2 regions of the Clostridium sp. JNZ J1-5 genome follow, and region 2 is predicted to be linked to the other one. Evidence: a T-box and tRNA genes for the amino acid it is inferred to sense, from the RefSeq annotation. Region 2 holds a T-box; the other holds one or more tRNA genes.

Region 1 (6,348 bases), 1.5 Mb from region 2:
GAAGTACCGTGAGGGAAAGGTGAAAAGAACCCCGGGAGGGGAGTGAAATAGAATCTGAAACCGTGTGCCTACAATCGGTCGGAGCACGTTAATGTGTGACGGCGTACTTTTTGTAGAACGGGCCAGCGAGTTACGATATGTAGCAAGGTTAAGCACTTATGGTGCGGAGCCGAAGGGAAACCGAGTCTGAATAGGGCAACTAGTTGCATATCGTAGACCCGAAACCGGGTGACCTATCCATGGCCAGGATGAAGCGAAAGTAAAATTTCGTGGAGGTCCGAACCACGTTGGTGTTGAAAAACCATGGGATGAGCTGTGGATAGCGGAGAAATTCCAATCGAACTCGGAGATAGCTGGTTCTCCTCGAAATAGCTTTAGGGCTAGCGTCGGGTAATAAGTAGTGGAGGTAGAGCACTGAATGGGCTAGGGGCTGACAACAGTTACTGAACCCTATCAAACTCCGAATGCCATATACTCGTACCCCGGCAGTCAGACTACGAATGATAAGATCCGTGGTCAAAAGGGAAACAGCCCAGACCATCAGCTAAGGTCCCAAAGTGTAAGTTAAGTGGTAAAGGATGTGGGATTTCTAAGACAACTAGGATGTTGGCTTAGAAGCAGCCACTCATTGAAAGAGTGCGTAATAGCTCACTAGTCGAGAGATCCTGCGCCGAAGATGTAACGGGGCTCAAACTTACCACCGAAGCTATGGATGTGTCTAACGACACGTGGTAGAGGAGCTTTCTGTACAGGTTGAAGCCATACCGTAAGGAGTGGTGGACAGTGCAGAAGTGAGAATGCTGGCATAAGTAGCGAAAAACAGGTGAGAATCCTGTTGGCCGAATATCTAAGGTTTCCTGGGGAAGGCTCGTCCTCCCAGGGTTAGTCGGGACCTAAGCCGAGGCCGAAAGGCGTAGGCGATGGACAACTGGTTGATATTCCAGTACCACCAAAATGCGTTTGACAAATGGGATGACGCAGGAGGATAGGATGTGCGCACTATTGGATGTGCGTCTAAGCACTTAGGGTGTTGAGTAGGCAAATCCGCTCAACTGAGCCTGAGGTGTGATGGGGAGCCTATTTTGGCGAAGTATCTGATTCCACGCTGCCAAGAAAAGTCTCTATGGAGCAAATTGGTGCCCGTACCGCAAACCGACACAGGTAGATGAGGAGAGAATCCTAAGGCCGTCGGAAGAATTGCTGCTAAGGAACTCGGCAAATTAACCCCGTAAGTTCGCGAGAAGGGGTGCCTGCGAGAGCAGGCCGCAGTGAACAGGCCCAAGCAACTGTTTATCAAAAACACAGGTCTCTGCTAAAGCGTAAGCTGATGTATAGGGGCTGACGCCTGCCCGGTGCTGGAAGGTTAAGGGGAATGCTTAGCGCAAGCGAAGGTGTGAACTTAAGCCCCAGTAAACGGCGGCCGTAACTATAACGGTCCTAAGGTAGCGAAATTCCTTGTCGGGTAAGTTCCGACCCGCACGAATGGCGTAATGATTTGGGCACTGTCTCGGCAGCAAATCCGGTGAAATTGAAGTGCAAGTGAAGATGCTTGCTACCCGCGGTTGGACGGAAAGACCCCGTAGAGCTTTACTGTAGCTTAGCATTGAATTTCGGTATTGTCTGTACAGGATAGGTGGGAGACTTAGAAGCGAGAGCGTCAGCTTTCGTGGAGTCGTCCTTGGGATACCACCCTGATAGTACTGGAATTCTAACTGGCGGCCATGAATCTGGTCACAGGACATTGCTAGGTGGGCAGTTTGACTGGGGCGGTCGCCTCCTAAAAGGTAACGGAGGCGCCCAAAGGTTCCCTCAGCGCGGTCGGAAATCGCGCGTAGAGTGTAAAGGCAGAAGGGAGCCTGACTGCGACACATACAGGTGGAGCAGGGACGAAAGTCGGGCTTAGTGATCCGGTGGTTCTGTATGGAAGGGCCATCGCTCAACGGATAAAAGCTACCTCGGGGATAACAGGCTGATCTCCCCCAAGAGTCCACATCGACGGGGAGGTTTGGCACCTCGATGTCGGCTCGTCGCATCCTGGGGCTGTAGTCGGTCCCAAGGGTTGGGCTGTTCGCCCATTAAAGCGGCACGCGAGCTGGGTTCAGAACGTCGTGAGACAGTTCGGTCCCTATCCGCCGTGGGCGTAGGAAATTTGAGAGGAGCTGTCCTTAGTACGAGAGGACCGGGATGGACTGACCTCTGGTGCACCAGTTGTTCCGCCAGGAGCACAGCTGGGTAGCTATGTCGGGAAGGGATAAACGCTGAAAGCATCTAAGCGTGAAGCCCACCTCAAGATTAGATTTCCCATAGCGTAAGCTAGTAAGATCCCTGGAAGACTACCAGGTTGATAGGTCAGAGGTGTAAGTGCAGCAATGCATTAAGCTGACTGATACTAATAGATCGAGGGCTTGATCAAATATTAATTCACTGTGCAATTTTGAGAGAACAATCTCTCTAAGGAAACTCCTCAGCGTAGCTGATGAGTACTGATTTGTTACCAAAATCGAAGATTTTGACAAATCATGCATCTGGTTATTATGGCTTGAAGGTAACACCCGTACCCATTCCGAACACGAAGGTTAAGCTTCAAAGCGCCGATGGTACTGCACTGGAGACGGTGTGGAAGAGTAGGTCGTAGCCAGGTAATATGGCTGGATAGCTCAGTCGGTAGAGCAGAGGACTGAAAATCCTCGTGTCCCTGGTTCGATTCCTGGTCCAGCCACCAAAGATCCTAACTACAATGTAGTTAGGATCTTTTGCTATACATAAATTAAAGAGGTATATATTTAATACCTCCTAAGCTATTAGACAATAAATCATATTCTATATAATACGTAATGTTTATAAAAAAGTTATTTGTTTATATGTTTTAAAATATCTTCAACGTGACCATTTACTTTAACTTTTCTATATATTTTTTCGATTATGCCATCTTCATCAATTATAAATGTACTTCTTTCAATGCCCATTGATGTTTTACCAAACATAGTCTTTTCTTTTAATACGCCATATAGATTAACTACTTTTTCATCAGAGTCAGATAAAAGTACAAATGGTAAATTCAATTTAGATATAAACTTATCATGTGATGTTAGAGAATCCCTACTTACTCCTAGGACAATTGTATTTAAAGCATTAAAACTATCTATATTATCTCTAAAAGATTCAGCTTCTCTTGTGCATCCAGGAGTATTATCCTTTGGATAAAAATATAGAATTACTTTTTTACCTTTATAATCACTAAGTTTATGCTGCTTATCGTCTGAACCTATTAGTGAAAAATCAGGAGCAATAGTACCTTCCTTTATTTCTAAATTATTCATATAATCACCTCGAAATCAAATTATTATAAAATATTATATAATAATTATTATCATTTAGCAATAGCTGTACTGTATTTCATAACTCTATGTATTCTATATAATAAAAGTTAGTATTAATATCAAGTGAAAAGTTAATGATAAAATAAGTGGATGTAATAGAAATATGATAAGTTATATATTTTAAATAAAAAGTATAAAAATTTATTGACAAGTTATATTAATGTTGATATAATAGCTATTGTGTCTGGCGTTAGACAATAACGGCATTCAATTAAGGAAACTCCTCAGCATAGCTGATGAGTACTGATTTGTTAGCAAAATCGAAGATTTTGGCAAATCATGCATCTGGTTATTATGGCTTGAAGGCAACACCCGTACCCATTCCGAACACGAAGGTTAAGCTTCAAAGCGCCGATGGTACTGCACTGGAGACGGTGTGGAAGAGTAGGTCGTAGCCAGGTAATATGATTCACTAGCTCAGTCGGTAGAGCACTTGACTTTTAATCAAGTTGTCCGGGGTTCGATTCCCCGGTGGATCACCAAAGCACATCTTATTAAATTAAGATGTGCTTTTTAAATTTATATTATATTTTAAATAAGAAATTAAATACAATGATTTGTAGACATTGTATTTTAGTATATTAGATTTCCTATTAGTTTAACAACTATTGAAAATCTTTAGTAAAGGGTTATATATACATACTCTATTATGATATCATATGTAAGTGGGGATTTTGCCCATAAATAATTTTAAAGGAGTTTATATATGGAAAATAAAGTTTTAGCTAAAGTTAATGGAAGAGAAATAACAGAAGCAGATATTCAATTAGCAGTTCAAAAGTTTCCAAGAGAAAAACAATCTTTTTTACTTAGTGAACAAGGCAAACAACAATTATTAGAGCAACTTGTTTCTTTTGAATTATATTATAACTATGGTAAAGAAGTGGGGATGGAGAATTTAGAAGAATTTAAAGAGAGATTAGCAATAGTAGAGAGAGAAATTTTGACTCAAATGGCCATAGAAAAGGTAATTAATGAAGTAGAAGTTACAGATAAAGAAGTAGAAGAATACTATGAAGCTAATAAAGAAATGTTTAAGACAGGGGATACTGTAGTTGCTAGCCATATACTTGTAGATTCTGAAGAATTAGCAAAAGAAGTAATGGTTAAGATAAATGGCGGTCTTGCATTTGAGGAAGCAGCAGAAAAGTATTCAACTTGTCCATCAAAAGCACAAGGTGGAAATTTGGGTAGATTTGGTAAAGGACAAATGGTTCCTGAATTTGAAGAAGCTGCTTTTAAGATAGAAGTAGGAGTTTTAAGTGAGCCAGTTAAAACTCAATTTGGATACCATTTAATAAAAGTTGAAGATAAGCAAGAGGCTTCAGTAAGACCTTTTAATGAAGTTAAAGATATGATAAAATCACAAATTTTCCAAGAAAGACAAAACTTTAAGTACATGTCTTTTACAGAAGAGTTAAAGAAAAAATATTCAGTTGAAATGTAATTAATAAATATAAAAAGAATATGTGTAATAGCATATTCTTTTTTATATGTTAAAAAATAATATATTTAATACAAAACTATTTTTAATATAATATTTAGATTATTGTATATTTAAAGAGGACAGTAGGTAGAGTTGGTTTTGCACAAATTTATTTATAGTCCTTTTTTATTGTAGTCATATACACTATAATTTTTAGCATACCTACACTAGTATATAGCTAAGTCCTATTCCTACACAGAGTCTTTCAATAAAATCTAGCATACCATCTCCATATAATAAAATGTAAATTGAATTATATAAACTATATATAATTTATGACTCAAAAGAAACTTGTGAATATGTTAATATCTAAGCAGGTTTTCTTTAGATTAGATATTAAACATATATTTATGTTAGCATCTATTTAAAACATAATCTAATATTAATATAAATAAGATAAGGCAATATAATATAATTCACTAAAACATAATATACTCTACCAGGAGTATCAGTTGATAAAAAGTTTAGATATATGAAGAAAATTAAAGATTTAAGAAGATAATTTCATATGATTAACTATTATTATAGTACAGGCATTATAATTTATGATAAGATAGTCAATGTCGTCGCAAGGGCGACCCAGTAATATTAAAACTGGAAACAGCTAATGAATTTGAAAAGATTAAAAAAATTCAAAAAAGTTGTTGACAATAAAGTTTCGAATTGATATAATGAATAAGCTGTCAAGGGACAGCAACAGAAATGGTCTTTGAAAATTAAACAGAATTAAGGTAAAAAGAAATGCCAGTCAATAAATTTGAGTAAGATTAAACTTTTAAATTGAGAGTTTGATCCTGGCTCAGGACGAACGCTGGCGGCGTGCCTAACACATGCAAGTCGAGCGATGAAATTCCTTCGGGAATGGATTAGCGGCGGACGGGTGAGTAACACGTGGGCAACCTGCCTCAAAGTGGGGGATAGCCTCCCGAAAGGGAGATTAATACCGCATAACATTATCTCTTTGCATGAAGAGATAATCAAAGGAGTAATCCGCTTTGAGATGGGCCCGCGGCGCATTAGCTAGTTGGTGAGGTAACGGCTCACCAAGGCGACGATGCGTAGCCGACCTGAGAGGGTGATCGGCCACATTGGAACTGAGATACGGTCCAGACTCCTACGGGAGGCAGCAGTGGGGAATATTGCGCAATGGGGGAAACCCTGACGCAGCAACGCCGCGTGAGTGATGAAGGTCTTCGGATTGTAAAACTCTGTCTTTGGGGACGATAATGACGGTACCCAAGGAGGAAGCCACGGCTAACTACGTGCCAGCAGCCGCGGTAATACGTAGGTGGCAAGCGTTGTCCGGATTTACTGGGCGTAAAGAGTATGTAGGCGGACATTTAAGTCAGATGTGAAATCCCCGGGCTTAACCTGGGAGCTGCATTTGATACTGGGTGTCTAGAGTGTAGGAGAGGAAAGTGGAATTCCTAGTGTAGCGGTGAAATGCGTAGAGATTAGGAAGAACACCAGTGGCGAAGGCGA
Region 2 (6,348 bases):
AGTTGCAGCATTATCCATGTATATCAAAATTCTCTCCTCCCTTAAACTTATAATAATTCTTACTAACATTATTCTATGTATAAATTACCTATATAGCTCCTAATATTATGTAATTAAGTCACAAAAAAATCAAAAACTAAATCCCATGTTTTAACCTGAGATTTAGTTTTAAACATTTTAATATTCTATTTTAAATTTAATAATGGATTTTCCTTTTTCTTAATCTTTACTAAATCAATTTGATTTTCTATTAGTCTATTTTGAAGATCCATTATCTTATACTTGGAAGATTGTACTTGGAACTTTAATTCTTTATTTTCAGCTTTTAAATCACTTTTCTCTTTTAGATATTTTTTTGAAGTTTCCTTCAATATATCTAATTCTTCCCTTAGACTTTTGCTTTCTTCTTCAACTTGTTTTATATATTCACCACTTTTGGTGCTCTCCAATTTACTCTGAAGTTCAGCATTATATTCTTCTAAGTTTTTAATGTGTCTTTTTAAATCCTCTACTTGGGCTTGTAATATTTTTTCAGCTTTTTTGGCTTCTTCAACTTCTCCTTTTAAAGTTTCAATATAATCATCAGCTTTAAACTTTTCATCAACTATATTTAAAGCTGAAAGAACAGAAGCATCTGATATACTAAGTCTATTATTTTTTCTTAGTACATCAGCAATCTTCTTATCTACATAACCAGCTACTTTATGTAAATATTCTTCTTTTTCATCACCTTTTAAGTTGTATTCAGAACCATTTATTTTAACTGTTACTATATTCATATGAACACCCTCTTAGATAAATTCAATAATTATTTATCTACATTTTAACACATTTTCTCAATATATGAAATAGACTTTACCTAAGCTCTGCTCCAAGTTTGTGTTCAAGGGCTCTTACTATCTTATCATGAACCTTATTTACTTCATTATCTGTTAAAGTTCTATTGTCTCCTCTATAAGATAATGCATAAGCAATACTCTTCTTACCTTCTGGAATTTGCTGTCCTTTATATACATCAAATAATTTTATACTCTCTAGTAAGTTACCACCTTGATTTTTAATTGTATCTTCAATTTCCTGTACTAAAATACTATCATCAATTATAACAGCTAAATCTCTTGTTACAGCTGGGAATTTAGGAAGAGGATTATATTTCTTCTCTATATTAGCATGCTTAAATAATATATCAAGGTTAATTTCTGCAATGTAGCATCTTTCTTCTATTTCATAATTTTCAGCTACATCAGGGTGCATTTCCCCAACTAATCCCAAGAATTCTTTTTTGATGTAAAGTGCAGCAGTTTTTCCAGGATGGAAGCTTTCATTATTGCTCTCTCTTTGGAATTTTACATTTTTAACTCCTAAAACACTTACTATATTTTCGACTATACCTTTTATATCTAAATAGTCAACTTCTCCATACATTCCTATAGTAACAGTATTTCTTTCTTCTGGAAGCTCTTTAGAATCTTCTTTAGGAATATATACTTTACCTACTTCAAACAGTTTAACTATTTCATTGTTTCTTGCATAGTTTCTAGCTAACGCTTCCATCATAGATGGTATTGAGGTTGTTCTCATTATGCTATAATCTTCACCTAAAGGGTTTTTTATTGTAACAACCTTTCTAAGTTCACTTTCCTTTGGTATTAATATTTTATCAAAAACCTTTGGACTTACAAATGAATAGGCTATTGATTGATTTAATCCGCTTGCTATTAAAGTATCTACTAGTTTAGTGCGAAGAACCTGAGTAGCATTCTTGCCGCCCCTTAATGTTTGTGTACTAGGAATATTTGATGGAACTTTGTTGTATCCATATATTCTAGCAATTTCTTCAGCCACGTCTTCTTTTATATTTATATCGCATCTAAATGTAGGAGCGTTTATAACCAAATTATCTTCTTGTAATGTAGTCTTTATATCTAATCTATCTAAATAGCTCTTCATGTCTTCTTTACTAATATCAATTCCTAAGAACTTATTTACCCAAGTTGAACTTACAGTTAATGTGTGTGGCTCTAACTTCTCTGGATAAATATCTATAGTTCCTTCCATTACCTCTCCAGCACCTAATTCTTCAATGAGATGACATGCTCTATTCATGGCAGTTTCAACTAGGTTTGGATCTAAATCTTTCTCAAACTTAGCTGATGCTTCTGTTCTTAATGATAATTTTTTTGATGATATCCTTATATTAGTTCCATCAAAGTTTGCACATTCAAAGACAATTTCAGAAGTATCATCCTTTACTTCAGAATTAAGTCCTCCCATAATTCCAGCAAGACCTATAGTTCTATTTCCATCTTTTATGTTAAGAACTTCTGTATCTAGAATTCTTTCTTCTCCATCTAATGTAGTAAATTTTTCTCCCCCACTTGCTCTTTCTACTACTATACTATTAGAAGTTATTTCTCTTCTATCAAAAGCATGCATTGGCTGACCAAGCTCTATCATAACAAAGTTAGTAATATCTACTATATTATTAATTGGTCTAACTCCTGCTTCTAAAAGTCTTTCCTGCATCCATTGTGGAGATGGCTGAATAGTTATATTTTTAACTCCTCTAGCCATATATCTTCTGCAAAGTTTATCTTTTATTTCTACTTTTATTCTATCTTCAATCTTGTCACTGCATTTTGCCTTATACTCTAAACTCGGCATTTTGTATTCTGTTCCTAGGGTTGCTGCTGTTTCTCTTGCAATACCTATTACACTTAAACAATCAGGTCTATTAGATGTTATTTCAAAATCTATAATAGCCTTTTGCATATTTATAACTTCTTTTATATCCTTACCGATTGGTGCATCCACTGGAAGAATCATAAGCCCATGTACAGGTTCATCCCCTGCTATTCCTAATTCTTCTTCTGAACAGAACATACCATTAGAAACAGCTCCTCTTAACTTACCTTTTTTTATCTTAGTTCCATCTGCTAAAGTTGATCCATGAAGAGCAGTAGGAACTATGTCTTCTTCTTTCATGTTGGTTGCAGCTGTAACTATCTGTATTGGTTCTGCTTCCCCTATATCTACTTGGCATATTGAAAGTCTTTCTGCTTCTGGATGTTTTTCTATTTTTAATATTTTACCTGTAACTACCTTATCCACAACATCTCCAGTTACAATTACCTCTTCTACTTTAGATCCTGATAGTGTTAATACATCTCCCAATTCTTTTGGTGTTATATCTATATTTACGTAATCTTTAAGCCAATTAACTGGTACCTTCATTCTATTACCTCCTAGTCTTAGTTATAATTTCTAATATTAAAATTGATTTAAAAACCTCATATCACTTTCGTATAATAATCTTATATCATCTAATTCATATTTTTGCATAACCATTCTATCTAGTCCAAATCCAAAAGCAAAGCCACTATATACTTCTGGGTCTATTCCACAATTTCTTAAAACCTGTGGATGAACCATTCCGCATCCTAAAATTTCAATCCACCCACTATTCTTACATACGTTGCATCCACTTCCTCCACAGACAAAGCAAGTAGCATCCATTTCAGCAGATGGTTCAGTAAATGGGAAATGATGAGGTCTAAACTTTGTTTCCATCTTATCTCCAAACATTTTTTTAATAAACATTTCAAGAGTTCCCTTTAAGTCTGCAAAAGTTATACCTTTATCTATTACTAATCCCTCTATTTGATAGAATATAGGAGAATGAGTAGCATCTACTGCATCTGAACGATATACTTTTCCTGGTGCAATCATTTTTATTGGAGGTTTTTGATTTTCCATAATTCTTATTTGTATTGGTGATGTTTGAGTTCTTAAAACTACATCATCATTTATGTAAAAAGTATCTTGTTCTCCTCTTGCCGGGTGATTTTTAGGTATATTTAACGCTTCAAAATTGTAGTAATCCTTTTCTACCTCAGGACCTTCTTCTACTGAAAATCCCATAGATATGAATATATCTGTTATATTTTCTAAAGTTAATTCTAAAGGATTTTTCTTACCTACAATTTGTTTTCTTCCAGGCATAGATATATCTATTATTTCACTTTTTAATCTTAATTCTTTTTCTTTATCCTTAATTTCTTTTGCTGCATTTTCTATAAATAGCTCTAAACTTTCTCTTACTTCGTTAGCAATCTTACCTACAATAGGTCTTTCCTCAGATGTTAACTTTCCCATTCCTCTTAATATTTGGGTAAGTTCACCTTTTTTTCCAAGATACTTTACTCTAATCTTTTCAAGTTCTGGTTTCGTAGTAATACTTTTTAAATCTTCTAAAGCGCTTTTTTTAATTTGCTCTAATTTGTCTCTCATTTTAATACTCCTTTCATTTCAATTTATCTGATGACTACCAGCCGTAATACTCCCACTTTTAAAGTGGGAGATAACGGCATAAAAAAAATACACTTCATCCCTGTATAATAGGGACGAAGTGTATCCGCGTTACCACCCTTGTTAACTATAGAAAAACTATAGTTCTCTTTAAAAATTATCGGCTTTACCGCTAATTGCTACTATATTCACAATTAGAACTCCTGAGTGAACTTCAATATATTCCTTTTAAAAAAGCTTCCAGTCCCTGGCTTTTCCTCCCTGAAAAATTCCTATATCTACTCTCTCAATCACTGTTTAATATATTTACTTTTAGCTTAGTTTTTCAATCAAAACTTCATTTATATGAAGTTTGTAAACTTAAATATTATTATAACCATATAAATATAAAATTTCAAATACTTTTTACACTTTTAATATACTGCTACTATTCTGTCTAACTATCTCATACATCATAATGCTGGCAGCTACTGCAGCATTTAGAGATTCTGCACCTCCAGGCATAGGTATCTTAACCTTTTCGTCACCTATCCTGTAAATTTCATCACTTATTCCATTTCCTTCATTTCCTATACAGATCACAACTTTTCCAGTTAAATCAATATCATAAAAGTTATTATTTGTATCTAAGGAACTTACTATAAATTTAAATCCGTTGTCTTTTAATTTTTTTATATTCTCAAATGAATTATCCTCTATTACAGGAATGTTAAAAATAGATCCCATAGTAGATCTTAAAGTTTTATCATTATATAGATCCACAGTTCCTCTAGTCACAATAACTCCAAGTGCACCACTAGCATGAGCGCTTCTTATTATTGTGCCCATATTTCCCGGATCTTGAACCTTATCAACTAACACATAAAATCCTTCTTTATCTTCTATCTCTATTTTTTTATTATTTACGACTCCTATAATTCCTTGAGGATTATCAGTATTGCACAATTCTTTAAATATATTATCTTTAACTAGATAAACTCTAGTATCTTTATTAATCATATTATCCATATTTAATGAATAATATTTATCTTGAAATTTTTCACTAATAAGAAGATAAGGAATACAAAAAGATGATTCCAATGCTTCTTGAACAAATCTAAAACCTTCCACTAAAAACTGACCTTTTTCTAGTCTATATTTTTTTTTATGTAGTTTTTTTATATCTTTTATTAAAGAATTTTCTCTGCTTTCAATTAAAGTCAAACAAGGTCACCTTCTTATGGTTTTATTTTATTTTATTTTCAAGTTCATTTAATTCTTCTATTCCACCTATAGCTACAATAATATCTCCTGGCTGTATAATATCATCTGCTGATGGAGAAATATTAACTTCATTATTCCTCTTTAATGCCATAACATTAATTCCGTATTTTGAACGCATATTTAAATCTTTCAAAGTACTTCCATTCCATTCTTCCGGGCTTACAATTTCAGCTATACTATAATCAGAGGATAGCTCAATATAGTCTAATATATTAGCTGAGACTAAATTGTGAGCAACTCTTACTCCCATATCTCTTTCAGGGAATATTACTCTATCTACTCCTATCTTTTTTAATACTTTTGCATGGAGCTCATTATTAGCCTTAGCAATTGTGTGCTTAACCCCAAATTCTTTTACTAAAAGAGCAGTCATAATACTTGCTTGAACATTGGATCCTATTGTTATTACTGCTACATCAAAATTACTTATTCCCAATGTTCTTAAACTATTTTCATCAGTACCATCAGCTTGAACTGAATGAGTAACACTCTCTGATATACTTTGAACAGTTTCTTCATCTAAGTCCATTGCTAATACATCATTACCTAATGAGTAAAGTGTTTTTGCAATTGAACTTCCAAATCTTCCAAGACCAATTACTACAAATTGTCTCTTTTTCATTAAATCCACCTCTATCCAACCAATATTTTCCCATCTGGGTATTTTATTGAACTTCCATGCTTTTTATGTGCCAATGCTAAAAGCAATGTTAAAATCCCTACTCTGCCGATATACATAGTTAGAGCTATGAGCACTTTACCAATAACACTAAGGTT

What was found. A T-box is a leader RNA that pairs with one kind of tRNA and senses whether it is charged. The one in region 2 lies ahead of pheS (phenylalanine--tRNA ligase subunit alpha), so its partner is inferred to be a tRNA-Phe.
Region 1: it encodes a tRNA-Phe, which carries the amino acid that the T-box ahead of pheS (phenylalanine--tRNA ligase subunit alpha) is inferred to sense. The anticodon was not compared.

Annotation. Positions count from the first base shown of each region.
Region 1 covers NZ_CM132773.1:2,079,477-2,085,824, forward strand. The annotation lists rRNA gene ACWW38_RS10190 (23S ribosomal RNA) at 1-2,413, shown strand, start outside; rRNA gene rrf (5S ribosomal RNA) at 2,525-2,641, shown strand; tRNA gene ACWW38_RS10200 (tRNA-Phe) at 2,647-2,722, shown strand; gene bcp (thioredoxin-dependent thiol peroxidase) at 2,850-3,320, opposite strand; rRNA gene rrf (5S ribosomal RNA) at 3,665-3,781, shown strand; tRNA gene ACWW38_RS10215 (tRNA-Lys) at 3,787-3,862, shown strand; gene ACWW38_RS10220 (peptidyl-prolyl cis-trans isomerase) at 4,087-4,827, shown strand; rRNA gene ACWW38_RS10225 (16S ribosomal RNA) at 5,643-6,348, shown strand, end outside.
Region 2 covers NZ_CM132773.1:608,674-615,021, forward strand. The annotation lists gene ACWW38_RS03075 (aminotransferase class V-fold PLP-dependent enzyme) at 1-27, opposite strand, end outside; gene zapA (cell division protein ZapA) at 186-779, opposite strand; gene pheT (phenylalanine--tRNA ligase subunit beta) at 856-3,234, opposite strand; gene pheS (phenylalanine--tRNA ligase subunit alpha) at 3,271-4,290, opposite strand; T-box leader at 4,397-4,611, opposite strand; gene ACWW38_RS03095 (TrmH family RNA methyltransferase) at 4,714-5,511, opposite strand; gene ACWW38_RS03100 (potassium channel family protein) at 5,534-6,193, opposite strand; gene ACWW38_RS03105 (TrkH family potassium uptake protein) at 6,205-6,348, opposite strand, start outside.